4 regions of the Alteromonas sp. S167 genome follow, and region 2 is predicted to be linked to each of the others. Evidence: predicted binding sites of a transcription regulator. Region 2 holds the regulator's gene; each other region holds the start of a gene.
What was found. The regulator sigma-54, encoded in region 2, starts transcription at its own class of promoters, with help from an activator protein. The targets are predictions, from matches to a motif close to GTTGGCACGNNNNTNGNNT.
Positions count from the first base shown of each region.

Region 1: V7R35_RS16840 (DUF2884 family protein) is a predicted target of sigma-54. The motif match lies at 4,735-4,753, and genes of this name have one in related genera.
Region 3: glnK (P-II family nitrogen regulator) is a predicted target of sigma-54. The motif match lies at 5,983-6,001, and genes of this name have one in related genera.
Region 4: V7R35_RS11285 (DUF1328 domain-containing protein) is a predicted target of sigma-54. The motif match lies at 6,021-6,039, and genes of this name have one in related genera.

Region 1 is NZ_JAZETR010000013.1:45,482-53,609, reverse strand. Features, by position in the region: gene V7R35_RS16860 (thiol-disulfide oxidoreductase DCC family protein) at 1-272, shown strand, start outside; gene V7R35_RS16855 (SDR family NAD(P)-dependent oxidoreductase) at 262-987, shown strand; gene V7R35_RS16850 (sodium-dependent transporter) at 1,185-2,606, shown strand; gene V7R35_RS16845 (NAD-dependent epimerase/dehydratase family protein) at 2,733-3,557, opposite strand; gene V7R35_RS16840 (DUF2884 family protein) at 3,831-4,643, opposite strand; gene V7R35_RS16835 (hypothetical protein) at 4,974-5,165, shown strand; gene V7R35_RS16830 (mechanosensitive ion channel family protein) at 5,270-6,610, opposite strand; gene V7R35_RS16825 (acyltransferase) at 6,614-7,507, opposite strand; gene V7R35_RS16820 (acyltransferase) at 7,504-8,128, opposite strand, start outside.
Region 2 is NZ_JAZETR010000008.1:214,467-222,594, forward strand. Features, by position in the region: gene V7R35_RS13735 (spondin domain-containing protein) at 1-277, opposite strand, end outside; gene V7R35_RS13740 (spondin domain-containing protein) at 289-1,104, opposite strand; gene V7R35_RS13745 (response regulator transcription factor) at 1,419-2,165, shown strand; gene mgtE (magnesium transporter) at 2,243-3,601, opposite strand; gene V7R35_RS13755 (HPr family phosphocarrier protein) at 3,844-4,134, opposite strand; gene rapZ (RNase adapter RapZ) at 4,134-4,979, opposite strand; gene ptsN (PTS IIA-like nitrogen regulatory protein PtsN) at 5,050-5,493, opposite strand; gene hpf (ribosome hibernation promoting factor) at 5,507-5,794, opposite strand; gene V7R35_RS13775 (RNA polymerase factor sigma-54) at 5,824-7,317, opposite strand; gene lptB (LPS export ABC transporter ATP-binding protein) at 7,393-8,118, opposite strand; gene lptA (lipopolysaccharide transport periplasmic protein LptA) at 8,121-8,128, opposite strand, start outside.
Region 3 is NZ_JAZETR010000009.1:35,965-44,092, reverse strand. Features, by position in the region: gene hemL (glutamate-1-semialdehyde 2,1-aminomutase) at 1-1,165, shown strand, start outside; gene V7R35_RS14075 (Dyp-type peroxidase) at 1,295-2,224, opposite strand; gene ggt (gamma-glutamyltransferase) at 2,315-4,006, opposite strand; gene V7R35_RS14065 (ammonium transporter) at 4,305-5,552, opposite strand; gene glnK (P-II family nitrogen regulator) at 5,586-5,924, opposite strand; gene V7R35_RS14055 (hypothetical protein) at 6,198-7,019, shown strand; gene V7R35_RS14050 (AraC family transcriptional regulator) at 7,052-7,771, opposite strand; gene V7R35_RS14045 (DUF808 domain-containing protein) at 7,844-8,128, shown strand, end outside.
Region 4 is NZ_JAZETR010000006.1:212,535-220,662, reverse strand. Features, by position in the region: gene V7R35_RS11325 (response regulator) at 1-255, shown strand, start outside; gene V7R35_RS11320 (response regulator) at 298-2,334, shown strand; gene V7R35_RS11315 (DUF883 domain-containing protein) at 2,534-2,866, shown strand; gene V7R35_RS11310 (hypothetical protein) at 2,869-3,417, shown strand; gene V7R35_RS11305 (hypothetical protein) at 3,435-3,695, shown strand; gene V7R35_RS11300 (CC0125/CC1285 family lipoprotein) at 3,719-4,294, shown strand; gene V7R35_RS11295 (phosphoribosyl-AMP cyclohydrolase) at 4,521-5,159, shown strand; gene yfbR (5'-deoxynucleotidase) at 5,174-5,815, opposite strand; gene V7R35_RS11285 (DUF1328 domain-containing protein) at 6,082-6,258, shown strand; gene V7R35_RS11280 (hypothetical protein) at 6,314-6,508, shown strand; gene V7R35_RS11275 (hypothetical protein) at 6,622-6,837, opposite strand; gene V7R35_RS11270 (DUF349 domain-containing protein) at 6,838-8,128, opposite strand, start outside.

The sequences.
Region 1 (8,128 bases), on a different contig from region 2:
ATCCCACGTTAGATTGGCATGCTTTGAATGCCCGGATACACGCCTTACGAGACGATGGTACGTTAATAACTGGTCTAGATGTAACCCACGAAGCTTGGAAAGCAGTTGGCATGGGATGGGTTTATGCTCCACTGCGTTGGCCCGTTATTCGCATTTTCGCAGACATGTTTTACAACGTTTTTGCGAAGCACCGATATACCATCTCATTTTTACTGACAGGTAAAAAACGCACTTGCGACCGCTGTATTCCAGGAGAACCCAATGGCAAATAATACACTTATCGTTGGTGCAAGTGGCGGAATAGGTCAAGCACTTGTAAAACAGTACGCACAAAACAGCGACCATGTTTATGCGGTTACCCGTGCGACCAAAATTGATTCGGACATGCCAAACAACGTTTCGCTTCATTCCATGAAGTCGCAAAACGACGCCGCCATCTCTGAATTTCTAAAAGGTTTAAAAAGTGAAGGAATTGCGCTTTCCACCGTTGTCATCACCACAGGCTTTTTACATAACGACGATGCAGGTATCCACCCCGAAAAGCGTTTAGAAGATATTTCCGAAGAAGCGATGGCACAATACTTTGCGGTTAATACCATTATTCCTTCGCTGTGGGTCAAGCAGCTTGTAAACGTAATGGATAAGCACAACGCTACGGTTATTTGTTTAAGTGCTAGGGTGGGGAGTATTTCCGATAATGGCCTTGGTGGCTGGTACGGCTATCGCGCGTCAAAAGCTGCGCTTAACATGATGATGAAAACGGCGTCGGTTGAATATAAGCGTAGATTGAAAGATACAATGCTAGTGTGTTATCACCCTGGTACGGTTGATACGTCGTTGTCGAAGCCGTTTCAAAAAAATGTGGCCGCAAAAAAGCTATTTACCCCCGACTTTACGGCAAGTCAGCTAATCACCCATGTTGCATCACTAGATAGAGAGCAAGTTTGTCATTTTATAGACTGGAATGGCGAAGTGGTAACCTGGTGATACGGTCCGACCACATTTCTGTCGGCTCAACATCAAGACTTTTTATTTGACTGCTGTTACCATGCTATTTTTGGGAATGGTGCAGCGTATTGATATGCCTGAAGAGGTTGCAATACAACGCGTTGACGCCAAAGTGAGTCATTTCATTTAACGCCATCCCGATAATTAATAACAATAACTCAACAAGAGGAAGGGATATGAGCGGGGCCAGAGAACAGTTCGGATCGCGCATAGGATTTATTTTAGCTGCAGCGGGTTCTGCAGTGGGGATTGGTAACCTAGTAGGTTTCCCTGTAGGTGCTGCGAAAAATGGCGGCGGTGCATTCTTATTGATGTACGCCATTTTCGTTTTCGCTATTTGTTTGCCAGTAATGCTTGCCGAAATGTCGGTGGGCAGACATGCGAAGAAAGACCCACTTGGTGCTTACAGCGCTATTAGTAACGAAAGTCCTAAATGGAAACTAGCAGGCTGGTTGGCTATAGCCACACCTTTTATGATTGCCGTGTTCTACATGGTTATCACCGTGTGGATTTTTGGTTACCTGTTCGAAGCTGTTAGCGGTAATTTAGATAAGCTTGCCAACCCAGATACCTTCGGCATTTTTATCAACTCGCCTTCAATATTTGCGTATATGGCAGTGGTAGTTGGTGTGGTGTACCTAATACTACAGGGTGGTGTTAAAGAGGGTATTGAAAAAGCCGCTAAACTGCTGATGCCTGCCTTGTTCGTTATGTTACTTGGCTTGGTCATCTTTGTTCTAACCCGTGAAAATGCTATGGCTGGTGTTGAGTTTTACATAGTACCTGACTTCTCTAAGCTTACTGCCTCGGTAGTTAACGGCGCGCTTGCACAGGCTTTCTTCTCGCTATCATTAGGTATGGGTATTTTAATTACCTACGGAAGCTATATTGATAAACGCGCAGACGTTCCGACTTCAGCAAAGCTAGTTGCGCTAACTGATACCGCGGTAGCGTTTACCGCTGGCCTTATGATTTTGCCTGCTATTTTCTCGTTTAATCCCGAGATAAATCCAGACGAGTTAAGCGAGTCGTCAGTGGGCATGATATTCACATACTTGCCGAATATCTTTTTAGCGCTTCAAGACTCAATTGGTTATTTAGGGGCATCTTTTGTTGCTAGCCTTTTCTTTTTATTGGTGTTCTTCGCAGCAATTACGTCTTTGGTTTCTATCTTTGAAGTACCTGTTGCAGCACTTATGGATGAGAAAGGCGTTAGTCGTAAATGGGCATTGGCGTCACTGGGTAGCATCATGATCGTGCTAGCAATTTTAAGTGCGCTATCGTTCGGTAAAGTAGAGTTCCTTACACAGTTTATGCATTATGCAGGTGTTGATAAGTCGCTGTTTGACGTGATTATCGACGTATTTTACGAGACTATTTTGCCACTTAATGGCTTACTTATTTGTATCTTTGTAATTTATCGCTGGAAGAGTGCTAACTTTAATGCCTCATTGGAAGAAGGCAGTGATGGTTACAAAGGCAGCTGGTTTGAAAAGTATGTGGATGTTTCATTGAAAACATTTATACCGCTAATTCTGCTGGTTATTTTTGTTAATACTGTTGCGGTTAAATATTTCGGTTTTAGTGTGTTCGGCTAAGCTTTTAGCATCCCAGTACGCACAAGACTAAGTAAATAAAAAGGCGGTAGCATCAACATGCGCGACCGCCTTTTTTGATCAATCAATTTTGATTAACCCAAAAATCGAACAGTTGACTACATTACGTCAATACATATCGTAAGGGTCTGCGTAAGTCGGCGATATGCCTACTTCCTTCCAGCTTTTCTCAGCATTTATCACCTTTCCGCAAGGCGCTAATTCTGTATCACTGAACGTGGGCTCGGGAATGTTAAACGCTTGTGCCGCTTTAACGTAGTAGTCTCCGCGTTTTGGATGTGCAGAACTGCAAAGTTGAAACACCTTGTTCGATAAGGGTTTTGTGATAATAACCTTTAGTGCCTCAACCACATCGAGAATGTGTACCAAATTTACTCTCTTATTTCCGGCACTGATATCTCGTCCGCTGAGCGATTTTGCGGGGTGGCGGTCTGGACCCACTAAACCGGCTAAGCGCACAATTGACACCTTAACTTTTTCGCTTAGCGTTAATAAACGGTTTTCTATTGTCACATGGGCATGAGCCGATGCCGTCTCAGGTGAAGTAGGCGAATTTTCAGTTATTATATCGCTGGCTCTATTGCTAGTTGCATCGCCGTATACTGAAGTTGTGCTGATAAATACAATGTGCGATACGTTCGCAGCAATAGCATCATCGATGAGCGACAGCATGTTCTTTGTGAAAGTTTCAAGGTTAGTGCTTCTGCGACCTGGAGGTATGTTAATAACGAATGTGGCACCGCTTAAATGTTTTGTGAGCACGCTAGTAGTGTCGCCTAAAGTAAACTGAACACCCTCAATACCTTGTGCTTTAATTGCACCTACCTTGTCTTCACTTCTGGAAGTGGCAACCAAGCTATATTCATCCTTAACGCTGGCGGCTAAATAGCCTGCTAACCACCCGTAACCGCTAATTACTAATTTGTTCGGCACTCTCTTCTCTCCAAAAAAGCATTTTCGTTTAAAAGCGTAAAGCCGCTTAAGACGTATAGTCGTTTAAAACACAATTGTGCCTAAGCATAACCTAACTAATACCTTGTTGCTGCAATGAATATACGCACAAAAAAGCCGAGTTGTTTTACCAACTCGGCTTGTCCATTTTCTGCTGTATTTTTCTGCTTTCGCTTTAACCTGTCCGCTTCCTTGAAATAAGCCGTGGTGAAAGCCTTAGTTTCAGACCTTTACCACAGTAAGCGTTAAGCATTATTACATGCGCATCTCACCGTGACTTTCCATATCTAACAAGTTCAAATCATCTAGACCTGAAATTGTTGCCTGCATTTGGCCTTCGGCGTAATCAGCTTTTTGTAGCACTTCACAAAGCGCGTCAGCTTTTTCTTCAAGTGCTGCTGCTTGAGACTCTAGACGAAACTCCAAGTCTTCGCCCCACGTCTCCATGCGCTGTTCAAATTCTGACATATCACCACCTTCCCACAGCATTTGAGTACCCAGTGCTATAAGAATGCGACCCATAGATTCGCTTACTAGCGACTCTAACTCTGCTTCAAACTCTTGCTCCCAGCTTTCATCAAACCAGCCTGGTTCTTCAAACTCAGTCGAGTCGACACGAAGGTTGCCGGCATCGTCATAGAAAGAAGTTGATAACTTAGTTTCTAATGAGGTAAACAGTGCTTGGAAATCATCGTCCATGGTGTTGTCGCCAAGCAGTTCGGTAAATACTTCGCTTACTGCCACGTTGGCAATTTTTAAACCTTCACTTGCGATAGTAAGTGTCATTGGAATTGCCATATCGATACTGTCGTAGTATTCGGTTACCCAGCGCTGCTGTTCGCTATCTAGCGCTACGTCTTTGCCGTTTAGCGTTAGGTTATAGTACTGGTCAATTTTCACTACGTTGCCGCTGTCCATTTTAACGGTTAGGTCGCCTTGGTAATATTGAATGTGACCATCAAGCTCTACATCACAGCTGTTGTTCTGAAAGTGTGTATCGTGGGCCATTGCTTGGCCACTAAGTAAAGCACTTGCTACTGCAGCTGAAACCAATAATTTGTTCGACATTGTTATTTCCTTAATCAAAATTGACGAAGCAACGCTTTCTTGAACCACATCACACCGCGGGTGGCAATGGAGCGTGTTGATAGGTTTGATTTTGCAATGCGCTTGCCATTATTTATTGTTCAATAAAATCAATGGTTTGCGATTTTTTATGCGACTGTTTAATTTAAGGTTTATTCAATACTTAGCGAAAAAAGTGATTTAGTAGCAAATTTGACCAAGATCAATTTTGATGAATTTGTGGCGATTTCTGGCTAATTAAACTAAACCCAAGCATGTTCAAAACATTTTTATTGGTGCATAATACCGCCAATTATTTTTAGGGGTACCAAAATGGCTGATTGGATTAATGCAATTATGTTTGGTGTTGCGCTAATTGCCTTTACTCTGGGGCTAAGCAGCATCGTTATGGGCTTAATGACTGCGAAAGCAGGTGCAGAAGGCATGCAAGAGAAAATTGAATACGGTTTCTTTGGTGTTACCGGTTTGATCGTGTGTATGCTTATGGCCTATGCCTTGGCGTAACTTTTGTCTTAGTACATAACTTACGTCAAAAAAACCGGCTTTTGAGCCGGTTTTTTTGTGTCTTAATATCTGTTCAAAACAAAGTGCGACGAGATGCAATGTAACTAATCCGCGTCAGCGCTTTGTTCACTGTCACCTTTAAGCTTGTTTTCATTATGACTCGCGCGCTCTTCTTTAAGATACTGCTCACGCTGAGCTAACAGCGATAGGTGGCCGTCTCTTTGGTAAGCCCTTAGCTCAAACGATGCAAGCATAGCCATCACATGATCAAATACATCAGCCTGTATTTTCTCGTACTTTACCCACGCTTTTTCAGCACTAAAGCAGTAAATTTCCAGTGGCAGCCCAAGTTCATTCGGCGGAAGTTGACGTACCATTAACGTAAGGTCCTGATTAATATTGGGGTGCTTACGAAGATAGGCCTCAAGATAGGCTCTAAAGGTACCAATATTGGTTAACCGTCTGCTGTTTAGCAAATCTGACTCATCAATAGACATATCGCGGTGATAGTCGCGAAGCTCTGTTTTCTTCTTTTCAATATAGTCATTAATGAAGCGAATACCCGACAAGCGTTCTAGCATATTGTTGTCGCAAAGCTTAATAGAATGTATATCGATATACACTGCACGTTTAATTCTTCGCCCGCCTGACTCCTGCATGCCACGCCAGTTCTTTACTGCTTCTGTGGTTAAACTATAAGTCGGCAGGGTTGAAATAGTATTATCCCAGTTTTGTACTTTAACGTTGGTTAAACCTATTTCCAGAATTTCGCCGTCTACTTCGTACTTGGGCATCGAAATCCAGTCACCGGTGTTAAACATTCGGTTCGCAGCAATTTGAATACCGGCAACAAAACCTAAAATTGTGTCTCTGAAAATAAGCAGCAGTACAGCAGCTATTGCGGTTAAGCCTGATAAAAGCAATAAAGGACTTTTGCCCACAATAAGCGAGATGCTAAGTAAAATAGCAACGATGGCAAAGGCAAGTTTAGAAACTTGAATAAAGCCAGTGATAGGAGCACGACGCGCCAGTGCCGATGCGTTGTACACATCTTCTATCGTACTTAGTAATGCATATACTGCAAGAACACCGCTATACAGCATATAAAGTTGGGCGCTTTTTATAATGGCGCCGTGCATCACGGCTTCATCTTCTATCAGCACAGGTGTAGCAATATAGATAAACAGAGCAGGAAAGAGGTGCATTAAACGCCTAAAGAAACCGTGTTCTTGTAGGGCGTTATCCCAACGGTTGTTAGACTTATATACCCAGTTAGCAATTTGAGGACGTATTAATAGCCTAGCAATAATGTAAATGAACGCTGATACAACAAGTATTGTACTTAACGCTAATACATTAAAAAGCGGGTCTTCCGTGGTTAAGTTTGGAAAGAGATCTTTAACGTAATGAACAAAGGTATCGCGTATAGAAGAGCTCATCTCCATAGCTTATGACTCCAATAAATTCTTAATGCGGTTGTCTTTGTTTTTCCACAATCCGTTAAGCCAATTCTGAAAATACACGCGAAACTCTGACTCGGTTTTAGCGGATTCCTGTTGTAGTTCTGGCACCGGCGTAACGTTAACGTCTATTACGATTTTTGTCATACGCCCGCTAAGCATGGCCATCATTGGGTGGCGTTTGTTTTCAGGATATAGCAAAGAAATATCAAGCACATTGGTAAATAACTCGCCCATTGCGGCAAGCGTAAAAGATACGCCACCAGCCTTTGGCGGTAATAGATTCGTATAAGGGCTTTGCTTTTCTATGTGCTTATCTGTAGTGAAGCGGGTGCCTTCAACAAAGTTAATCACGGTTGTTGGTACCGTTCTAAACTTCTCACAATAGGCTTTTGTGGTTTCTAAGTCTTTGCCTTTTTTCTCTGGGTATTTTTCAAGATAAGCCTTGGTGTAGCGATGCATAAAGGGCATATCAAGCGCCCACGCACCTAACCCAACGAAAGGAAGCCAAATTAACTCCTTTTTTAAGAAAAACTTAGGGGCAGGAATACGATGGGTGGCAAACTCAATTAATAGAATAATATCTAGGTAGCTTAGGTGATTGGCAATAATTAAATACCAGCGGTCTTTAGCTAATTCGCCGTGAACCGCACACTCAATATCTACGCTGTTAAACAGTCGAATAAGTAGCACGCTGATGCGCCCGAAGCTAAACATTAGGGCATGCATTACGCTATTCCAAGCAGTCCTAATGCGACCGTTAGGCAGCAGTAGTTTTACCAGGCCAAGTAAAATAATAAGCCCACCCCACAGCGCTAAATTAGCAATTTGAAGGGTAGTGTGAATAACGAAAATAAATGGAGCCAGTACTGCACGGATCATAATGGTTTCTGAGTTGCGTTGAGAGAGTCTAATAAATTGTCTTTTGCTTGCCAGCGTTCATTAAGCCACGCTTGAAAGCGTTCACGAACGTGAGGATCGTCAAAATATTTATCGCTAAAAATGCCGTGCTCCATAATATCTTTAATGGGCATAACATCAATGTTTACTCGAATATTTCGCACCTTCCCGCTTACAAAATCCCAGAACGACGGAACGCCTTGTGGGTAATCAATGGTGACATCAATAAGTTTGTGCAGATGGTCGCCCATTGCCGAAAGTACAAATGCAACGCCACCAGCTTTAGGCTTTAAAAGATGCGCAAAAGGCGACCCTTGCTTAGCATGCTTACCAGCAGTAAAGCGTGTTCCCTCTACAAAATTCATAATACTGACAGGCTTTGTACGAAATTTTTCACACGCCTGGCGCGTGGTTTCCATATCTTTACCTTTCAGATGAGGATGTTTTGCTAGGAATGCTTTTGAGTACCTGCGCATAAATGGAAAGTCGAGTGCCCACCAAGCTAGGCCAAGAATGGGTACGTAAATAAGCTCTTTTTTGAGGAAAAATTTTAAAAAGGGGATTTTGCGATTAAATACGCGCTGAAGTACAAGAATATCAACC
Region 2 (8,128 bases):
CTGATTCGTGCAGAATAACGGCTGCAGGTGCGAAAGGTTGTGCAAACGTCAGGTTAGTAATTTGCACTGTGTAAACCGCTGAGTTACCGTTTACGCCGTCTTCGCCATCCTCACCGTCAGCGCCGTTTGCACCATCGGCTCCATCCATACCATTTGCGCCAGCTTCTCCCTGTGGGCCCGCTGGCCCTTGCGGCCCAGTGTCACCATCATCGCCACACGCGGTTATAAGCGCCGATAGTATTAGCAATGTGCTAAGTTTTACAATTGGAGTTTTCATAGTGATGCCCCTTAAGATGCAGGAACGGTAATAACAATACGAGCAACAGGGTTTAACCAACGGTGCACGGTTGAATCTAAATCACTTGCGCCAGCCGCATTGTCTGTATCGCCTAGTGCATTTCGATGTATGTGAACAGGACCGTCTTCACCGTCTTCTACCTCACCATTCACAAACTGTGCGCCTACGCCTGTGCCGCCTGTACCTAAATCAACAATGCGCGTAGGTGCACCGCCGCCTGCAACGCCAGGTAAGCCATACCCGCCTAGCGCGTTTCCAGTGCCTGCTTCAACCACATCGGTACGTGCACTGTTAAGCTCATCATTTAGCTCAGTACCAGCATCGTACGCATTCAGGTAGTAAGTGTATGTTCCCGGCTCTGTAGGTATTTCTACACTATCCATGCCCACAAAAGCATCATTCGTTGGAATAAGCATGGCAAGTACCGACAGCAACGGTTTATCCATGGTGTCGAAGTCGTAGCTCAAGGTCGCTTTAGGCGCTAGAAGACCGCCAAAACGGTGCCAGGTATTCGACCCATTGTCGGTGTCTACCGGGCCTAGTGCAGCTTCGAAGTTCGCGCCGCTAGAATCGGCATTTTGTGCATCATCAATTACCCCTGCTTCAGCTAACCACGCTAATGCAGACGATGCAGGCTGGCCTACTTCAAATGCGTCAACGGTATTGTCGTGTGCAATTACAAGCCTTGGCGTAAAGCTTTGCGCCTGCGTTAAGTTTGTAATTTCGACATCAAGCGTAACCGCCTGAGTTGCTGATACTGCCGCCATTGAAAGCAGCAATGCGCTAGCTAATTTAGTGAATTTCATTTTGTTATACCCTGATGTGATTTATAAGCGCTTAAAAATGTAGGTCAGCAAAAACGGCAATTCATCACAGAAGTATCACAAAATAAACACAGATTTTTGTCTGAAAAAGTACGAACTCATAATAAGGAGAAGGGTAAGAAAAGAGGCAAGGATAAGAGCAGGGAAAAAAGGTCAGGGATGTAAGAGAGGGAATAGAAGAAGCGAGGAAGCACATAAAAATTGAGTAAAAGCTTTTTATAAATTCTTTTAATTAAAGTGAAATATATTTTTCAGCGCTACGGTCTAGTTTTTTAAGCGGCAAAATGGAGCGCCTCATGATCCTCGTTATCTATAGCGATAATCAGTTTCAGCAAACAATTACTCAGTGCTTAAGCGAGCACGCTTTTCTTCACGACGTTGTGTCGAACTACCAGTCGGCTATGTCACTGTTATCTGCTCAGCATTACTCTCTGGTTATTGTGCAATCTCATGCTGATCAATCGTGTTTGTCACGTATTCGCTCATTGGTTAGTAACAACCCAGACTGTTGGGTAATGTCTGTCGAGGGTAGAGTTGATGCTGATATACCAATGCCTGCTGATGAAGCAGATTATTTTGAAGCAGGAGTGGACGACTACCTCCAAGGCCCTTTTAATGAGCGGGTTTTTATAGCACGAATTCGCTCGCATATGCGCAGAAGTATGCCGTCGGTTGATAATGGCACTGCGCTGAATGCTGGTGATGACAGTATAGAAATAGGACCATTAAAGGTAGATCATCGTTATCATAGCGTTACTTTAGGCGGTCATACACTGTCGCTTACGGCAAGAGAGTTCGCCCTTCTTGATTACTTCTGTCGTCATCCTAATCAAGTGTTTTCTCGTAACCAGTTACTTACTGCCGTGTGGGGATACAATCATGAAGGTTATGAGCATACGGTAAATACACACATTAACCGTTTGCGTAACAAACTAGATAATGTGTCTGTACCGTTAAACGGCGGACAGCTAGTGCAAACAGTATGGGGTGTGGGTTATAAGCTTAATGTTGAGGGATTTGTGGGCAAAGCCCTTAGCGCTTAGAAGCCCCTAGCGAGTGAAGAGCCCTCAGCGAGTGAAAAGCCATCAGCGCTTAGGCTCGCGTGTTCTATCAACTGCGCTTAGATCAAAAATAGTGTGGCTGTACCAAGGAATGCGAAAATTCCCACAACATCAGTAATGGTAGTAAGTATAACGCTACCTGCCAGCGCTGGGTCTATTTTAAGGCGCTTCATAATCATAGGTAGGGTAGCACCCGCTAGCCCCGCGGCAATCATGTTTACCAACATGGCAAAAGCAATAATAACCCCTAGCATATAATCTTGCTTCCACAGCGCAATAACAGAAGCAATAAGCACAGCCCAAATAGCACCGTTTAAGAAACCAATAGACAGCTCTTTTGTTATCAACCATCGGCTGTTGCTAGCATTAACGTGCCCAAGTGCCATACCGCGAATAACTAAGGTTAAGGTTTGATTACCGGCAACGCCACCCATACTCGGCACTATGGTGTTTAATATAGCCAAAACAGCTAGCTGACTAAGCGTTGCTTCAAACAAATCGCTTACCATCGCTGCCATTAGTGCAGTCACAAGATTCACTGCCAGCCAAACCGAACGGCGTTTAGTACTCTGCATAACCGGGGCGAACGTATCTTCGTCATCATCAAGACCGGCCATACTCATCATTGAGTGCTCTGCGTCTTCACGAATAATATCTACCACGTCATCAATGGTAATTCGGCCCACCAATCGATTGTTTTCATCCACGACAGGCGCCGACAACCAATTGTAACGTTCGAACAAGCTTGCCACTTCGTCATCTGGCATATGCACCGGTATCGCTTCCGATTCTTCGTCCATAATGTCCGACACTCTTTCGTCGGTATCGGCAGTTAATAAACGGGTCACAGGTACAATACCTACCAAGTTATCGGTGCGATTTACCACATAAAAGGTATCGGTATTTTCTGGCAACTCACCTTTAAGGCGAATGTAGCGAAGTACAACATCTATAGTAACGTCTGGACGCAGCGTTATGGTGTCGGTATTCATAATGAAACCGGCGGTTTCTTCACCATATGAAAGGGCTTGTTCCGCGCGTAGGCGGTCTTGCGCATCCATTGAATCAAGAATGTCGGCAAGTACTGGCTCTGGTAGGCTGCTTAAGGTTTCTGCCAGGTCATCGGTATCCATCTCTTCAAGAGCGTCAACCACGTTGGCAGGCAGCATCTTGGTAATAATACCGTTTCTTACATCGTCAGAAAGCTCTTCTAAGATATCGCCATGAAAATCGCCGTCTATCAATTCCCATAGCTCATCACGGGTGCGGCTAGGGCTAGACTCAAGAATGTGAGCTACATCTGAAGGGGGAAGTTCAAGCAAAAGCTTACGTACAGAAACAAACTGACCATTGTTCAGTGCGCCATTTAGTGCACGAAGTTGGGTTTGTACGTATTTAGAGACGAGAGCTTCTGCCATAAATAGCGAGTCCTACCAAGCTAAACAGGTTTAAGAGTAACGCTAGAACCCAATATGCAATGCTGCATTGAGATTAGGTATTATGATAAGAATATCGTACTTGCTGTTGTGCTGTCATAATTAAAACACCGATTACGTATTTATTATGACCGAATGACGAATATTTCGCCAATACAGGGGGTTAACCACGAGAGTTAAAAAGTAAATGCTAAATAGTACTAACGCTATTTAGCCAAATGCACTTACTCTTCTTCGTTAAACTTTCCTGCAATAAGTTGCTCAATAGCCGCCATGGCTGCTGGTGCATCATCACCATCTACCACCACAGTTACCTGCTCACCTTGATGGCTTTCAAGCATCATTAGCCCTAAAACACTGTTAGCATCGGCTTCTTTGTCTTCTTTTTTCAGTACAATTTTAGCGTCGAACTGATTGGCCAACTGCACAAGCTGGGTAGCTGCGCGTGCATGCAATCCAAGCTTGTTGACAATGGTCATTGTTTTTTCGATAGAACCTACTTTTCCATTACTCATTACTGGTTCAACTCCCTATGACGTATTTGTACATCTGGGTGAATTTCACTGAAGGTCTTCGACAGGCTTTGTGCAATATAAACCGAGCGATGCTGGCCGCCAGTGCATCCAATAGCTACTGTTACATAGCTTCGGTTGTTTCGCTCTAAATGAGGTAACCATGTGGTGATAAGGTTTTGTATTTGCCAGATAAACTTAGTAACAACTGGCTGAGAGCCTAAGAACACTTCTACCGGTGCATCTAAGCCAGTTAGGTGTTTTAAATCTGGTTCCCAGTGTGGGTTAGGTAAGAACCGCGCATCGAATACATAGTCAGCGTCTTTGGGGATGCCGTGCTTGAAACCAAATGATTCAAACACCAATACCAACCTTGAACTCTTCTTACCCAAAATACGCTCGCGAATTAATTCGGCAAGCTGGTGAATAGTAAGTTTGTCGGTATCTAAATACAGGTCTGCACGTTCAACGATGGGGGCAAGTAGTGCCGACTCGGCTTGAATGGCCTCTGAAAGCGATTTGTTAAGTTTAGCAAGCGGGTGCAACCGACGTGTCTCGCTGAAACGCTTTACCAAAACGTCATCACTGGCATCGATATACACAATAGTCATCGACCACGAGCTAGGTAGATAGTCGAGTATTTCTACCAATTCATTGGGGTTTTTAGGTAGGTTTCGAACGTCAATGCTTACTGCCACTTGGTCATATTCATCAACCACAGTGTGGGTTAGGGTAGGCAGTAAGTTCACGGGAATATTGTCTACGCAATAGTACCCTAAATCCTCTAACGCTCGCAGTGCGACCGATTTCCCTGAGCCTGAACGACCACTGATAATAATCAGCTTCACCTTGCCTCTCCCTTTATTAAAATCTTAAGCACGCACTGCTTATTGCAGTGAGATCATATCTCTTACGACGTTAGCCCAGCGCTTTTATTATATCGTCGCTGGTGGTTGCGCGTCTTATTGCTTTTACGGTGTCTTTATTGTTCAGCTTGCCAGCTACGGTGGCTAGCGTTTGTAGGTGCCCTTCGGTTTGTTCTTCTGGTACCAAAAGTGCAAAAAAGATATCTACCGGCTTTTCATCAATAGCATCAAAATCGATTGCTGGTGTACTGGTTACCACAATTGCAATAACTCTATCAAGACCAGCTAAGCGTCCATGGGGAAGGGCGATACCGTTTCCAATGCCGGTGCTCCCCATACGCTCTCGCGACATTAGGCTGTTTAATACAGTAGCGCCGTCTATATTCTCATTATTTTTAGCCGCAATGTCGGCAATGATTTCTAGAATACGCTTTTTACTATTACATTGAACCGCACACTCGGTGCGGTCCAAACTTACGATGGCTTGTATATCCATACTTAATTAACTACTAATGTTTTTTGAGTTTTTCCTTATGCTTGATTACCTGCCGGTCGAGCTTATCAACCATGCTGTCAATCGCCGCATACATGTCGGTATTTTCTGAGGATGCGAATACTTCAGCGCCACTTAAGTGAACTGTCGCTTCGGCTTTTTGATTTAATTTTTCAACGTTCAGGATGACATGCACATTAGAAATGTGATCAAAGTGACGTTCAAGTTTGCTGAACTTCGTATCGACATAATTACGCAAAGAGTCGGTGATTTCGACATGATGACCAGTAAGGTTGATTTGCATATTTCGTCTTCCTTATATTATGTAGCCCGTTAAATAAGGCTTTTGCGTTGGTTCGACGGCGGGATCGATAACGATTCCCGGTATTTTGCTATTGTTCGCCGGGCAACTTTAATGCCTTGTTCGGCCAACAATGAAGCAATCTTGCTATCACTTAGCGGCTTGCTAGGTTTTTCAGCTGCCACTAACTTCTTGATCAATGCACGTATCGCTGTAGATGAACACTCACCACCCGACTCGGTTGCTACGTGGCTCGAGAAGAAATACTTCAATTCGAATATACCGCGAGGCGTATGCATATACTTTTGCGTGGTGACGCGTGAAATAGTGGATTCGTGCATATCTACCATTTCTGCGACATCATTGAGAACCATTGGTTTCATCATTTCTGGGCCATGCTCAAAAAAGCCCATCTGTTGCTGCACAATACAATTAGCAACCTTCATTAAGGTGTCGTTACGCGACTCTAGGCTTTTGATAAACCATTTGGCTTCTTGCATGTGTGAGCGAATAAACTGCGAGTCGCTACTGTTTTTTGCACGACGACTCATTGCAGCATATTGTTGATTAACGCTAAGTTTTGGCAGGCTATCAGGGTTTAGCTCTACCACCCAGCGCCCGTTCTTTTTGGTAACCGATACGTCTGGAATAACGTATTCGGGTTCTTTAGTAACTAAAGCACTACCAGGGCGAGGATTCAAGGTTTGCAGCAAGCGCATTGCTTCGCGAAGCTGATCTTCTTTCAAACGGCTTTTACGCATGAGCGTACGGTAGTCTTTACTGCTAAGAAGGTCTGAATATTCTTCAATAAGCTGCTTGGCTTCAGCAAGCCACGGTGTGTCCTCAGAGAACTGACGTAGCTGCACCATAAGGCACTCTTGTGGAGAACGTGAGCCAGAACCAATGGGGTCGAACATTTGAATACGTTTTAACACGCACTCTACTTCATCCATTTCAATTAGCTCATCGCTGTCTTCGTCTAACACTTCCTCAGCGTTGACCGCTTCTAGAATATCTTCAAGTGACACGGTTAGATAACCCGACTCATCAATAGAGTCGATGATTGCCATGGCAATGGCTCTGTCGGTATCAGAGAAAGGGGTTAAACGCATCTGCCACAGCAAGTGTTCTTGAATGTCTTCGGTAGTTTCGCCCTGAAAAATTTGTTCGTCATCACTGGCTGGGCCAGGCGCGGGCGCAGAAGAGGCCGAGTAGTATTCATCCCACGTGCTGTCTATGGGAAGTTCGTCTGGTAAATCGTTCTTTTCAAGCGCATCTCCGGCTTCTAACGTATCGCTTGAAGCCGTAGGTTGAACATCGCCACTGTCGTCGTTGTCGATGTTGTTCTTTTCACCTTGAGGTTCGTCGTTGCCTTCTTCAACTTCTAAAAGCGGATTAGAGTCCAGCGCTTCTTGAATTTCCTGTTGAAGGTCAAGCGTAGAAAGCTGCAGCAGTTTGATAGCCTGCTGAAGCTGAGGTGTCATGGTAAGTTGTTGGCTAAATTTTAGCTGTAAAGATGGTTTCATCTACGTCTTATTTAAATACTTTAAATTGAATACACCAAGAGCGAAACTGAAAAAATGACAATCCGGTTACTTTAACTATAGCCTGAATTGTTCGCCTAGGTATACATCCCTAACTTTTTGATTACTTAAAACCTGTTCTGCGGTTCCCTGCGCAATTAATTCGCCATGACTCACAATGTACGCTTTCTCACAAACATCCAATGTTTCTCGTACGTTATGATCGGTGATAAGAATGCCTATGCCTCTATCACGAAGATGTTGAATGATCTTCTTTATATCATTAACTGATATAGGATCAACACCAGCAAATGGTTCGTCTAGCAAAATAAACTGTGGTTTCGCCGCCAGCGCTCGCGCTATTTCAACACGACGTCTTTCACCGCCCGACAAACTCATCCCCGCACTATTACGTATATGGTTAATATTAAATTCATCAAGTAGTGCGTCGGCTTCTTCTTCTTGTTGTTGTGAATTTAAATCTTTACGCGTTTGTAAAATAGCCATGATATTTTCATGCACAGTAAGCTTTCTAAAAATAGACGCTTCCTGCGGGAGGTAGCCAATTCCGCGGCGTGCACGTTCATGCATAGGTTGGTGAGTAAGCTCATTGTCGTCTATTTCAATTTTGCCTTTGTCTAGCGGAACAAGGCCGACAATCATATAAAATGTAGTGGTCTTACCAGCGCCATTCGGACCCAATAGCCCAACAATTTGCCCTGTTGATACCGATAAGCTAACGTCGCGCACGACTTGTCTGGCTTTATAGGCTTTTGCAAGGTTCTTTGCACTTAACGTCGCCATAACTATTCGT
Region 3 (8,128 bases), on a different contig from region 2:
AGATGGCGCGTATATGTGGGACGCTGACGGAAAGCAATACATCGACTATATCCAGTCGTGGGGCCCGATGGTATTGGGTCACAACAACGCTAAAATTCGCGAAGCTGTTATTGCAGCATCGCACAACGGTTTGTCGTTTGGTGCCCCTACTGAAGCCGAAGTTATCATGGCTGAAACCGTAAGCAAGCTAGTACCATCAATGGAAATGGTACGTATGGTTAACTCGGGCACTGAGGCCACCATGTCGGCTATTCGCCTTGCACGTGGCTACACCAGCCGCAACAAAATTATGAAGTTTGAGGGCTGCTATCACGGCCATGCCGATTCTTTACTAGTTAAAGCGGGTTCTGGCGCCCTTACGCTTGGCGTACCAAGCTCGCCAGGTGTTCCAGAAAATGTCGCTGAGCATACGCTTACTGTTGAGTACAACAACATCGACAGCGTTAAGCAGATTTTCGAAGCGCACGGCGACGACATTGCTTGTATTATTGTTGAGCCTGTAGCTGGAAACATGAACTGTATACCACCTGTAGACGGCTTCTTAGAAGGGCTTCGTGCTATATGTGATGAATATGGAAGCGTACTTATTTTCGACGAAGTAATGACTGGCTTTCGTGTTTCGCGCGGTGGTGCGCAAGAGCGCTATAACGTTAAACCAGACCTTACCTGCTTAGGTAAAGTCATTGGTGGCGGTATGCCAGTAGGCTGTTTTGGTGGTAGAAAAGACATTATCACGCACATCGCGCCTACAGGACCTGTATATCAAGCGGGTACACTATCAGGCAACCCAGTAGCCATGGCAGCCGGCCTTGCAGCAATGGAAGAAATCCAGCAGCCAGGTTTGTACGATTCAATTTTTGAAAATACACAGAACTTGGTAGACGGCTTCCAGGCCATTGCCGACAAGTACGGCGTGCCGCTTACCACGAACGTTGCCGGTAGCATGTTCGGTATTTTCTTTACCGATGTAGAAAAGGTAACGAACTACAAGCAGGCAATTAACTGTAACACGGCGCAATTTAATAAGTTCTACCACGGCATGCTAAACGAAGGCGTATATCTTGCTCCTGCATCTTATGAAGCAGGGTTTGTATCAAAAGCCCATGACGCCAGTGTGATTGAGAAAACACTAGCGGCTGCTGACAAGGTGTTTAGCACGCTTTAAAAGTGTGCAAGTGCAGATTTAGCTGTAGCCATACAATACATACTAAAAAGCCCCGATCATCGGGGCTTTTTTTGTTTGAAGGAACGTTTTAATTAGTGCTGTTTAAGACAGTTATTTTCTGGCTTTTACCTATTCACTCTGTAATAGCTTAGCCTGCTGTCTTATAAAGCTAATCGAAGGGGCAAAAAACGCAGCGCCGGTTTCTGCGCTGGTAAAATCTAACCAGCGGTCGTAGTCGCCCTCACCGTTTCCGTAAATTTGACTATGTAGCATATCTTTAAACGGTCTTGCGCTAGCACTGCAACTTACAAACATTAGCCCCTGTGAAGCCATATCACCATAAGGCATCCCTTGCTTAATAAGCCTTGGCTCGTCGCTATCAGGAGTAGCGCTACTAGCACGTACATTATGAGACGACGCAGACTGCTCGTTACTCACTAGGTTATGCTCTTGCGTTGTGCCCATTACCTGCTCTTTTTGACGGACAGACAAACTGTTCCAACGGCGTAAATCGTGGCGAAAACGCTGAACATGTAAATAACTGCCGCCCTCAAAATCTGGGTCGTCTTGCCCTATGATGGCAACTTTCCTACGCTTCATGCCTCGAGGATTATCCGCAGCATAAAGAAAGCCGTTTAAGTCTCTTCCGTCCAAATAACGAAAACCGCGTATTTGCTCTACCAGCTCAACGTGAATACGAAGTAAATCCATCACCTCGATACCAACAGCGTGACAGATATCTAGTCGATCGGCGCGTATTTGAATAAAGATATCGCATGGCATGGTAGGCGCGCTTCTGTCTTCGCACTGCATGTCAGGAAAAGGGGTAAGTTCAACGGGGATAAGGCCTGGATATACTTCGTTCCAATATCCCGTACCAATAGCAATAACACCGGTTACCATAGCTTCATAGTGCTCATTTTCAAAATGCTCAAAAATGTCTAGCACGCGCGATAGCTTTGCTCGCACAGCCTCACTGTCGTCATCAATAACGTTCAGCATTAAGTATTGTGCATGCAAATTAGGCTCAGCGCAGATGCCTTTTTGTGGTTGTGTCATTGCAGCTCTTTTTAATTTTTTACTTGCTCGGCATATCTACCATTATACGGTACCACCTTTTACCGCATGTAGATGTTTCTCATAGTGTGCTTAATAGCCGGCAGCTTGTCCATCTTTTCGACTTTCCGATGCACCAAAATACACGCCTTTTTGCTTATCCCACGCTATCGCTTGATACCCGCCAAAGGCGCCGACTACCCGTTGTAGTTTATGGCCTCGCTCCATCAGCTCTCGCTGAACAGTCTCACTAAAGCCAGACTCTAAGCTTACGTAGCCACCATCCATCATCAGTTCACCGGTTGGGCTACTTGAGCCACTATGCAAAATGCGTGGAGCATCACCGGCTTCTTGTAAGTTCATGCCAAAATCTAAAATATTAACGATGATTTGCGCATGCATTTGAGGCTGAGTACCGCCTCCCATTACACCAAAGCTCATTACTGGCTCACCATTTCTGGTAACAAAAGCGGGTATAATGGTATGGAAAGGACGTTTGCCCGGGCGATATTCATTAAAATGTCCTTCTTCCAAGGTAAACATTTCGCCTCTATTTTGCAGAATAAAACCAAGGCCTGGCGGCGTCATTCCCGATCCCATACCGCGGTAATTGCTTTGAATAAGCGACACCATATTGCCCTCTTTATCGGCAACGGTGAGGTAAATGGTATCGCCCTCGTATTTACCTGAATCAACTCGCGTAGCTGCTTTGTCGTTATCAATAAGCTGTTGGCGCTGCTTTGCGTACTCTTTCGATATTAACCAGTCTACAGGAATATCATTAAAGTCTGGATCGGCATAAAACTTAGCACGATCTTCAAACGCCAGTTTTTTCGCTTCAACGAACGTATGAATATAGTCTGCAGAGTTAAACCCCATACCTTCAATATCGTAACGCTCTAATACGTTAAGTATTTGTAGTGCCGCTATACCTTGACCGTTAGGTGGAAGCTCCCAAACGTCATAGCCACGATAATTAGCCGATACGGGCTCAACCCACTCAGACGTGTGCGACGATAAATCTTGATAGGAAAGAAAGCCGCCTTGCGCCTGCATGTAGGCGTCGATAGTGCGTGCAATATCGCCTTTGTAAAACGCATCACGGCCACCCGTAGCAATCTTTTCATACGTAACAGCAAGGCCTGGGTTTTTAAACACATCACCCTTTTGCGGAAGCTTACCGTCAATTAAAAAAGTATCTGCAAAGCCATCATAGTGACCAATACGTGCGTTATTCATTCCCCAGTAGTAGGCAATAAGCTCTGATACCGGAAAACCGTTTCTTGCGTACTCTATCGAAGGTGTGAGTAAGGTAGACATGGGCAGCTTTCCGAATTTCTCATGAAGCGAAAACCAACCGTCTACTGCGCCAGGTACCGATACTGGCAATGGGCCAAATTTGGGAATTTTGTTTAATCCGCGCTCTGCAAACACCTCTTTAGTGAGTTGGCGCGGCGAGCGGCCTGATGCGTTAAGCCCAAACAGCTTCTTTTGTTTGGCGTCCCACACTATTGCAAATAAATCACCGCCTACGCCGCACCCCGTAGGCTCGACAAGCCCTAGCATGGCATTAGCTGCAATAGCTGCGTCTACTGCGGTTCCGCCTTGTTTTAAAATATCTAGCGCAACTTGTGTAGCAAGCGGCTGACTGGTGGCTGCCATTCCGTTTTTAGCAATAACTTCAGAACGACTGGCAAAAGGCTTTCCGGTAATTCGATCGTAAGCGGCGGCTGACACACTAGTAAATGCTAAAGCAGCTAAAAGTAAACGCACAGTATTTCGCATATTTTTCCCTTCAAGAAATCATTTGCCGACAGCAAGGAGGATGGTGCTAAAAAGCCTAACTCAAGCAACTTAGATTTTTTTGGCTTGGCCTGCTTTGTTCAGACAACATCCACATTGCATTTGCATCAGACTAAGGCTATTTCAACGCCATGATGTAGCAATATTGTCATAATACGCACAGCACGCTGAAAAGTGGAATAAAAATAAGACAAATGAAAAAAGCCCCGCGATTGCGGGGCTTAAGCGAAGTAATTAAGGCATTAAAATTATTGTTTTACATTGCCTAATCAAGACTCTGTTAAGAGCGGCTGCTAGTGAAGTCTGGGTATGCTTCCAAACCACATTCACTCATATCAACGCCGTCGAACTCTTCTTCTTCACTTACGCGAATACCCATAACGGCTTTAAGTACAAGCCATACAATTAAGCTAACTACGAATACCCAAACGAAGATTGTTGCTGCGCCAATTAGCTGACCTGTAATGCTTGAACCGTCGTTAGTGAAAGGAACAAGGATAAGACCAAGTAGACCTACTACGCCGTGAACAGAGATTGCACCTACAGGATCATCAATCTTAAGCTTATCAAGACCAACAATTGAAAGTACTACCAATATACCGCCAAGGCCGCCAAACAGCGTAGCTTGAAGCGGTGTAGGTGTAGAAGGCTCTGCTGTGATAGCAACTAGGCCTGCTAGCGCGCCATTTAGTACCATTGTAAGGTCGGCTTTACCAAACAGAATGCGTGCAACGATAAGCGCAGCAATTGAACCACCCGCAGCGGCAGCGTTAGTGTTCATAAATACAATGGCAACCGAGTTTGCACTTTCTACTGTAGCAGTAGCTAGTACAGAACCGCCGTTGAAACCAAACCAGCCCATCCAAAGAATGAATGTACCTAGTGTTGCTAGCGGTAAGTTAGCACCTGGGATAGCATTTACTTTACCGTCAGCAGTATATTTACCTTTACGAGCGCCAAGTACTAGTACACCAGCAAGTGCAGCTGCTGCACCAGCCATGTGAACAATACCTGAACCTGCGAAGTCAGAGAAACCAAGGTCGCCTAGCGTATACATACCGAATACTGCTTCACCGCCCCATGTCCAAGCGCCTTCCATTGGGTAGATAAAACCTGTCATAACAACAGCGAATGCAAGGAATGCCCAAAGCTTCATACGCTCAGCCACCGCACCAGATACAATAGACATTGCCGTTGCAACAAATACTACTTGGAAGAAGAAGTCTGCAGAAGGTGCATAGGTTGCTGGCTCTTCAGCAACGCCAGTTGCGCCATCAGCCATAATGCCGCTTAGGAAAGGACCCCAATCGCCGCCGCCATACATTATGCCGTAGCCACACACCATATACATGGTGCATGCAATCGCGAATAACGCTACGTTTTTAGTTAGAATTTCAGTGGTATTCTTTGCTCGAACAAGACCTGCTTCAAGCATCGCGAAGCCTGCAGCCATCCACATTACCAATGCGCCGCAAACTAGAAAATAAAAGGTATCTAGCGCATACCCAAGTTCAAAAGTGATTTCCATTATGGTTTTCTCCGCAAAATATATCGTTGTGGCTTACAGCGCGTCGCTATCCGACTCACCAGTTCGAATACGAACGGCATGTTCAAGGTCATATACAAACACCTTGCCGTCTCCAATTTTGCCTGTTTTGGCTGCGCCAACGATGGCTTCAACCAGGCGTTCTACCTGATCATCCTGAACAGCAATTTCCAGTTTGACTTTTGGTAGAAAATCCACCTGATATTCAGCGCCGCGGTAAAGTTCAGTGTGTCCTTTTTGACGTCCAAAGCCTTTTACTTCGGTAACGGTCAAGCCGTCGATACCGATTTCTGAAATGGCTTCACGAACATCATCTAGCTTGAACGGCTTGATGATAGCTGTGACTAGTTTCATGTGTTGCTCCCAGTTTTATGTGTTGTTATTCGATAAATCGCGTGATTTACAAGAGATAAACCAAGAGCTATGCCACAAATAATTATTCAACAAAATCATATATATAGTCATAGAAACCAGACATTGCGCACGAAATAACGCACCAACATGGTGCAATGACTTGTTTTTGCCCAATGATGGCGCGGAAAAGCCTGCTCGCACGTTCAGTAAACTAAAAAGTGCGATGAAATTAGGATGGAACTATTTGTTAGGGGTAAGGGTCTGTTGATAACTATGACGACTATTTCTGACAACTTTTACGCCCCAAACCGTTTCGATACCAACGATAACGGCGGATTAAGTTCTGATAGCGCTACTCGACCTGCATTCGGATGGCGGGCATTGTTCTCGTCTTTTTTCGTTCATTTTTTAGGGGTAGCCATAATAATTGTTGCAGGGCAGTGGCATCTTGTTGAAAGAGAGCCTGCTGAATCAAAGCCATTACCTGCACCAGTGCAAGCTACGCTCTATTTCCCCCAAATACCCAAACCTCAATTACCTTCTGAAAGTACGCCTAACAATGTTAAAAGCGACACGCCACAATTAGAGACACCATCGGAGGCAGAAAAACCTACACCTAAGCAGCAAGTTGTTGATGAAAAGCCTGTTTCAGATGCAGTAGCGCCAATAATTAAACAAGCCAACGACGTTAATGAACCTCCGCCTGCTGCTTCCAAGGTGCCGCCTCCCGCGAGTCAGGCAACACCAACAACCCCAAATCAAAGAGCGGGTCGCTTAACGCTTTCCCCTAAGGAAGCAGTAGCCAACTATTTTGATGGCTATAATCGACAGCAACTACGAGGCGTGGCCCAACAAGAGTCTTCTGCGTATCAAAGTAAAAAACAAAGCCCAGACTTAGTCGATACAAGAAAAGGAGAGCCGGAGCCTTTAATACCACCTCGCCCAGTGAAAAACGTGAACTGCGCTAGCACAACTAACAAGGTTATAACGTTTTTAAGTGGAATGGCTGGCGGTACGTTAACGTGCACCAAAATGGACGACCATAATCGTTTTATTGATGCCAGAGTACAAAAAACGCCCAAAGAAGGGCAATAGGCGCATAATGAGACAATACAAAAAGGTATGTGCTATTTTCTTTTATACACACCAGGCGACTGACCAAATGTCATCTTAAAGCGTCGCGAAAAGGACGTAACGTCGTCGTAACCTGTCGCCAAGGCAACGTCTAAAATGGGTGTATCTGTGTTTCGTAATAACGCACGAGCTTTTTCCATTCTTGCATGCACTAAATAATCTCGTAAGCTCATACCGGTAGAGGCTTTGAAGCGCACTTTGAATTGAGTTTGTCCCATACAGGCAATAGCTGCAAGCGATGAAATTGTGTGAGCTTCAGACAAGTCATTGTGAATGTGAGAAAGTACTGGCGTAATGCGTTTATCGTTCGCAATTCCAGCCTTCGCCTGTGCTAACAGCGCCCAAAACAAACGTGATGTTTCTTGCTGGGCGGTGCGCTCTGCATACGATAGATGTACTTCAATAAAATGCAAAAAAGACTGTAGCGAATGGTCAACTTGAAAAATAGGGTTGTGGGCATTTTTTAGTTGTTCGGGAACATCGTACATATCAGCAACAACAAACTTCGAAAGCTCATTGGCTCTAAAACTGTGCTGCTGTGTTGGTGAAATACAAATTCCTTCCCCCACACCAACGCTGCCACTGTAGTCGTCCAGGGTTATTTCTATGTGCCCATTTATTGGAAGCACAAGCTGGAAATGGTCGTGCGCGTGACTACACATAGCCTTTGTATAAGAGCGAATAGAAAGTGATGCGAAATCAGATGTATTCATGTCATTATTGCCAACGATAAACTGCTCAGCGTATGCTTTGCTTTACCTAACTAACGATACAAGGATATTAACGTGGCCGCAGCCAATTTACTTGCCCTACTCGACGATATCGCAACATTAATGGACGATATTGCTACTATGTCGAAGGTAGCAGCACAAAAAACCGCTGGCGTGCTGGGTGATGACCTAGCGGTGAACGCAGATCAAGTTCAAGGTGTAAAAGCAGATCGCGAGTTACCTGTGGTTTGGGCCGTGGCTAAGGGCTCGTTACTCAATAAAGCTATTTTAGTGCCGGCCGCTTTAGCAATAAGTGCATTTGTTCCAGCATTAATAACCGTGCTGTTGGTGCTAGGTGGC
Region 4 (8,128 bases), on a different contig from region 2:
CTTATATTGCTCGATCTCAATATGCCAAGAAAAGACGGCAGAGAAGCGCTACAGGAACTTAAAAACGACCCTAAACTGCGCAGTATTCCCGTTGTTATTCTTACTACATCTAAAGAAGAAGAAGACATGCTTCGCGGATACGATTTGGGTTGCGCGTCTTACATCACCAAGCCAGTGAACTTCGAAGGTTTGGTTGAGCTTATGCGCGCACTTGGCCGTTATTGGATTGAGTTCGTCGAGTTACCGCACGAGTAACCAGTAAAAGATGACTGCAGTAAATCAAAGTTAGGATAAATAATGGCTGATGTAATTAACGTATTGCTTATTGAAGATGATGAGGATGACTACTTCTTAACATCGGATTATCTTGCACAGTGCGACTCACCTTCGTTTAATTTGACGTGGGTAACAAACAGTGAAGACGCAATAGCAAAACTCAAAAAACACAGCTTCGATTTATGTCTACTTGATTACCTATTGGGTGCTGAAAATGCCATAGACGTTATGGCAAATTTAAAAGCTAACCAGTTCAATCTGCCCGTTGTTATTTTAACGGGCCAGTCAGACGTTACTGTAGATGAAATGGTTATGCGTGCTGGCGCGGCAGACTATTTACAGAAGTCAGAAATAGAAACACCACGCTTTATGCGCACTATTCGCTATGCCATGGTGCGACGCGATATTGAAAACGAACGCTTAGAGCGCGATAAAATAGAGCAAAAAAACAAAGCAAAAGACAAGTTTCTAGCACACCTAGGGCATGAGTTACGCACGCCGCTAACCTCTATCCTTGGCTATACCGAGCTGTTAATTGACGATGTTAGAAACAGTAACTTTAAACAAGAGCTTTCCATTATTCAGTCAAATGGCCGCCACCTACTTAGCTTGCTAAACGATTTGCTTGATATGTCACGTATCATGGCTGACAAGCTAGACCTAAATATAAAAGCAGTAAATGTTTGCGCCTTTTTAACAGACATTCACTCGCTTATGCGTTTAAGCGCTAAAGACAAGGGGCTAAGTTTAGATATTGTCGCAGCTACGCCAATTCCAGAGTTTATTGATACCGATCCTACTCGCCTACGCCAAGTACTGTTAAACCTTATTTCTAATGCAGTGAAGTTTACCGATAAAGGCAGCATTACCCTTTCGATTGAATTTGTTGAAGCGAATAGAATTGATAATAAGCCCGCCCAACTGCGTTTTCATGTGAGCGACACCGGCGTGGGTATGCCACCAAATAAGCTTGCCAATATCTTCCAACCGTTTGAACAAATTGAAGATGTAATGCGTGCAAATCACGGCGGTGCGGGGTTAGGGCTTGCCATTTGTAAAGAGCTAGTTCAAAAGTTAGGTGGCGACATCAGCGTATCTTCGAGGCTAGGAGAAGGAAGCACCTTCTCCTTCGATATAAATCCGGGCGATGTTGAAGAGCAACCAAAAACCGAATTGCAGCTTGGGCAAGTTCAACAAGCACAGTCAACGTCCATTAACTTCAGCGTAACTGGCAAGGTTTTAGTTGTTGACGATTTAAAGGAAATAAGAAGGCTCACAGGCCATATTGTTGGACAATCACAGGCAGAAATTAGCTACGCTGAAAATGGTGTTAAAGCCCTTGAAGCGGTACTACTGGCAGAAGAGCAAAATCAACCGTTTAACCTTGTTCTAATGGACATTCACATGCCAGTAATGAATGGTATTGAAGCGCTTCATGCCATGCGTCGCCACGGGCAACAAATCCCAGTTATTGCCGTTACAGCAGCGAGTAGAAAGGGATTAAGAGAATCACTAATTCAAGAAGGGTTTAACGACGTTATCGGCAAGCCAATAGATAGGTTTGCGCTTACTTCATTACTTGGCAAATACCTGCCTAGTAGTTTATCTAGCGATTTTCAGAACGATAAGTCGACTAAAACTGCAGAAATTCACACTACCTTGCCATCAGAGACTACCCGCGCAGAAGTTAATGAACGTCTGGCAGAAACCTCGAATAATGGAAAACACGTTCTTGTCATTGAAGATGACAGCGATGCAGCAGAGTTATTGCAGTTATTTATTTCCCATTTAGGGCATACCGTTACCGTTGAAACCAGCGGTTCGGACGCACTTCATGCTGCATCAGATAAACGGTTTGATCACGTTCTAATGGATTTAACCTTGCCCGACTACAATGGTTATGAGCTTGCAAAAGAGCTAAAGGCTGCCCAACCATCGGCACGAATCACTATAGTGAGTGGTCACGAGGCAGACTCGCAGATGATGTCTGAGATAGGCATTGATAATGCGCTCCTGAAACCAGTGACAAAAGACGATCTTGAATCAGTAATAGATTAGGCGTTCACCCTCGTTAAGCTAATATTTTAAGCTGATGAAAATATTACATGATGCTGTGAACTTTATATCTTAAAGCGGCATCATCCCAGCTCAAAATAACAAAAAATAATCATATTTTTCAGTGACTAATAAGTATTTCCGCCAATGGTATACTCGTTGCAACTCTTATGGTGAACCCATAAATTGTAAGGAGAGCATTATGGCTACACAGTCGTCATCAAATTCTCAGGCTAAAAAGTCAAATGGCGCGAAACCGGCAAGCGAGCCGTCACACCCTATGACAGATCAAATGAAAGCATCATTGCACGCGTCAATCGATAAGCTTGCTGATACTGCGGGTGTTGCAGAAGAGAACATCCGTCAAACAGCGACATCTTCTGCACAAAATATGGCAGCGCGCAAAAAGCTTGCCGAGCAAAAATGGCAGGAATCTAAAGTGCGAGCCTTTGCAGTTGAAAACCCGGTAACCACCGCGGGTATCGCGTTTGCTGCCGGCATGCTAATTACCTCATTATTGAGAAAAGCTAAATAGGCATGTACGCCCCCGACTTCAAGAGTGCTCAGTTCTCGCTGAGCCTCGATAACCCATTCCAGCTTACTCCTCCAAGGGAGCAAGCTTTTTTTAGCACGCAGCAATACAAGGCTCATGCAAATAAAGTGCTTAATGAAGAGGTGGATGTCGTACAGTCTACGACAGATAAAATGCAACAAGCGGCTGACGACGTGAAAAGCGCTTACGCGGAAAAAGTACATCAAGGTGCATCTTTTTTTTCGCTATTAAACAGTGAACTAATGTTGGTAAAGAAATCGGTATTCGTCACCGTTTTTGCTTCGCTCGCCACACTGGCAATTAGTGCTATATGTTGGTTATTACTAAATGCCATTTTAGGTGCTGTGTTATATGATTATGGTCTAAGTCTTATTTTTATACTGTCCATACTTTTCACCATCAACACCCTTGTAACATTCATGTGTTTTAAATTGGCAAAAACGGCACTCAAACATACCAGTTTTGATTCGCTTATAAATACAGCTAGCACAGTGCTTACCCAAGACAATACGAGCTCACACCAAAAACCATAAGGTATCTACATACCATCATGTTTAATCTACTTCTAAAAACAGAGTTAAAGAATATCGAAGCACATAAGCAAAACTATGCTGTGCAGAGACTAAAAGCCAATATGGCTGTAGAAAAAGCGCAGTCACAGTGCGCTGAGTTAATGGGAGAACCAAGTGTTTTGGCCGCTATTGTAACTGTCGGTGCTTTTAAAGGTGCAACAAGTCCGAATGTGACTCAACAACGTAAAACTGCTTTAACATCAATTGCTAAAACTGGGCTTTTTAGCCTGTTTCGCTGACTAACCAATGAAAGAGAATAACAATGAACAAAACCTCGCGCGTATCACAACTTTACAAAACTAGTCTAATTCTTAGTACAACATTTCTATTGCTAAACGCCTTATCAGGTTGCGCCTCTGCTCCCATTGCAGCTCCAACGCCCTATAAAGCAGCTACAGTAAAATCGAGTTATGGCTATTCAAGCAAAAAAGTATCTGAATCAGACTATGTTGTTTTATTTAAAGCCACCGACAAAACCCCTGCCGACCTAGTTCAACAGTATGCGCTTCATCGCGCCGCAGAGATTGCCGAAAAACAAAACTTTTCGCACCTAGAAATTGTGAAAACAAATGTTGAAAAAAAGCCACAGTTAGCCAGAGAAGTGGTTGCCTCAAACGAACCGCCTCAGGCGTTTCAAAATACCCAGTGCACGATGTCTGGATGTGAAGAGGTAGCACAACCTATGGCTGGCGCCACCAGTAACGACATTGTGAAAACCCAAATTAACGACGTGTATTACACCATAACGGTGAAAATGGCGAATAGTGCAGCAAGCTTGGGCAAAAAAGCATTCAGCGCAAGGAGCGTTCTAGAAACGCCACTAAAAAGGAAGAAGTAGCGAGTCTCAAAAATCGAGCTTCGCCGGCAACGAGTATGTTTTTGTGATTGCTTCACGCTCTTTTTTGGCAGTTAGACTTAACTTAATTTTCTATTAATGAGTTTTTAATGTTGTAAAAAAGTAAGCGTAATCATTGGTGTATAGACTTAACCACATAAGATGCAAAACGTAAGTTATGCAGAAAAGATTACTCAGTTATATATGCCAATGACGAAGGAGTCATATCATGAAAAAACTAGCTACGCTAACCACCAAAATTGCTGCTACCGCTGCCGCTGTTATTTTTGTTACTGGTTGTAGTGCCGTTGCGAAACCACAAATGACTGCTGCTAACAGTGCACCGATGATAAAGGCTGACGCACTAAATAACGCGCTACTGTACTCAGACGAGTGCATTACAGAGCGCGAAGTTGTAGAGGCGCAAAAGATGTGGGGTAAGGGTATTGTTCGAATTGGTGCCGTATTCACAGATAAGGGTGATTACTCAAAAGAAGCAGCCGACTTTATTCAGGACATGTATGGTTACGACCTAAGTAGCGTATTGTTCAAGCCTACGCTTGCAGCCAACGATCAGTTCCGTGGAAGCTTTGATGCTGCATTGTCTTATTTCGTAGGAGGAAACGACGCCTATGCGGAAGACAAAGGCTTCGCAATTAAGCCATACACTAACGTGAAGTTTGATAACGTAGGCATTATTAACAACAGCTGCAGAATGGCCGTTGCGATGGGTAACTACTTCTTTACCGACACAAGCGGTGGCGAAACAAAAGTGGAATACACCTTTGCCTATGTGAAAGACCGCGAAGGCGACCTTCGTATTGTTGCCCACCAGTCATCACTACCTTACAACCCTAACAGCAACTAAGTCGTGATAGGTTGTTATTCAAGGTGAAGCGTATTGGCGCGCTCTATCCATTCCAAGTCTTTGGTTTGCTCATCTAGCGTGCCTTTCGCATCTTCTAAGAAGATTTGACAAAAGTAGTCTACCGCGGGAAGTTTCTCGCGGTAGCGCTTTAGCTGAACTTCCATTTCTTTCATAGCGTTAGAAAATTCACCATTAGATTTCGACAGCTCGTAGTCACACTTTAGGTAAGCGCACAGTACATCGGCAGCCTTTGCCAGGGTTACGTGGGCATCTTCTTTATCTTGCTCAATAAGCGGCTTATAGCGCGCCTGTAATGCCTCAGGCAATGTTTTGATTAGCATCGACTCGAATCTACGCTCTAACTTCTTAATTGCTGCTGTAGTTTCTGGGTCATGATATTTCACCGGGCTTGGGATATCACTCATTCCTGCTATTTCACTGCCTTCATGAAAAATAGCCATAGCAGCAACACGATCAGGGTTTATCTCTTCATTAAAAATATCGCACGCAATAGCGCCTAGCATATGTGCCACGACAGAAGCCTCATATATATGTGTTGAAAGCATCTCTTCTTGGAACTGCGCCATTAGCGGCCAACGCTTTACATTACGCGCCCGCTGCATTAAACCAATAAATGCTGAATGCGTGTTTGCCATACCCTTCCCTTTTATTCGAATATCTTATTTCATTTATATCAACACTATTTAAGATAGATTGCTATCTTTTCACCAATTCCAGCTTTAACTGAATTGTGTAAAAAGTGCAAAAATTCATGTAAGCCGTTTATAAACAATATTCAAAGCTGATGTGAAAAACACAGAAAAAAGCCATTTTATCATTAAAAAACAGAAACTTAACAAAACAGGCACAAAGCTAGCATCAATTAATATGAACTTCATGGAAGCAATAAGAGGATATCGTTATGTTAGGTTGGGCCATTACATTTTTTATAATCGCCATTATTGCAGCAGTTTTTGGTTTTGGTGGTATTGCAGGAGCAGCTACAGGTATTGCGCAATTTTTATTCTTTATTTTTATCGCGCTACTTGTAATCTCGCTTGTCGCTAATGCCTTACGCGGTCGGGCACCTCGCGCATAGTCCGCTAGAGCATTAATAGCAATACTATATACATTTTAGGAAAAGGAGTAAGGATATGTTTTCATTTAAAAATCTTTCAAAGGTACTAGTAGCATCAGCTTTCGCACTTTCATTAGCAGCATGTGGTGATGGTGAAGCAGAAGACGCTGGCGAAGAGCTAGATGAAATTGTTACCGATGCAGGTAACGCGGTTGAAGACGCTTGTGAAGATGTGAAAGAAGGCGTAGGCGCAGAAGATAAAGACTGTTAATAGCATTCTTTTCTGTCCCAACAAAAAGCCAGACGTAGTGTCTGGCTTTTTTTATTGGGTTCGCTTAAGTATGTATTGAAAGACCGTTTATACGGCCTTCAATGGCACTGCGCTTACACTTCCTGACCGCCTAACTCTAGCGCAAGGTCGTCTAATGTAGAAAGCGTGGCATCGAACTCGCCTAACACATAACGATACTTAACGCTTACATGATGATCGCTTCGACCAAACTTAACGCGTAAGCCTTCGGCATCGATATGCTTTACCGTGTTCAGAAACCGATAGGCCGACATTTCTGTTTCAAACTGATACTCGACATGATTCTCCATTTACGAGACAACCTCAGGGTTCGTTTGAATAACATTGATGATGCGCTGCTTAAGGTGCTCTTCCTCAGCCGAGATATCGCCGTGAGAAAGCCATTGAGACAACAGTTCACTTGCACTAGCAGACTCACCGTTTTCAAGCTTGGCCGTCATCATTTGAAGCTGCACACTGGTGCGTGTGCTGCTATCACTTTCAGGGCTTGGTACATCACAGGCTACCTCAAGCGCCACAGTTAACCACGCACGATTGTGAGTAGTGTCAGCGCTTGATGCACCTTCTATTAGAGTTGCCCAGCGCTTACCAAGTGTATTTGTCATAGCGTTAATATCATCTTCGCTTGCCGACTCACCCGCTTGCAAAAGACCAACAAGCGCTTCGGCTTTCGCTACGACGGCTTGGTTCCTTTTTTCGCGCTCAAACGCCTTACGCTTCGTTTTGATGTCATCAATACGACGCTGCACTTTTAGTCGCTGTGGTTTTGGTAGCGCTTCAGACTGTTCGATAACGTCACTGATTGCTGCATTAAACACGTCGTAGTCAGCGTTTATCTCTAACGACGATAAAGACTGTATTAGTGCATCCAACTGTGAGTTTGCTTCATTGTGTTGAGACTTTCTTTGCGCTTTTAAATTCTCGAAAATAGCATCGTTTGCTTTCTTAAACTCTGCCCACAATTTGCTTTCCTCACGCTTTCCAGCATGTCCTATTGCCTTCCATGCGCGCTGAGCTTCTTGTGCTTCATCTGCTGCAGCGTTTATGTCTTCCGCATCTACAAGCGTTTTCACTTGCTCAACAAGCTTGCGTTTTTGAACTTGGTTCTGTGATTGCCAATCGTTCACACGTTTTAAGATAGGCGCAGAGCTTTGTTTCCACTGTTGTTTTAAACCTTCATAAACGCTTTGCTCTACCTGACCAGCGCTATGCCACTGCTTGGATAACTTATCAAACGCTTTCGCTAATTCGTCTATCGGCATGTCTTCGCTAAGGTCTGCTACCGACGAAATAATACCTTCACGCGCTTTTAGTGAGGCCTCTCGTGCTGCATCAAGTTCGGCGTAGTGCTTACGACATGGTTCAAAAGCTCGTTCTAACGCCTCATCGAAATCCCGCTGAAGTGCAGCATCCTCTACACTTCTTTGCTCATCTGTCTGCACAACAGAAGTAAGCGTTAACCACTGCTTACGAAGGTATTTAATTGCGTTACTGCGGGCTTTTATATTTTCTACCGGTGTGGTAGCAAGCGCCTTTGCTTCTTCAAGTAACGCAGGTTTGCGCGGCGCGGCCAAATAGTCT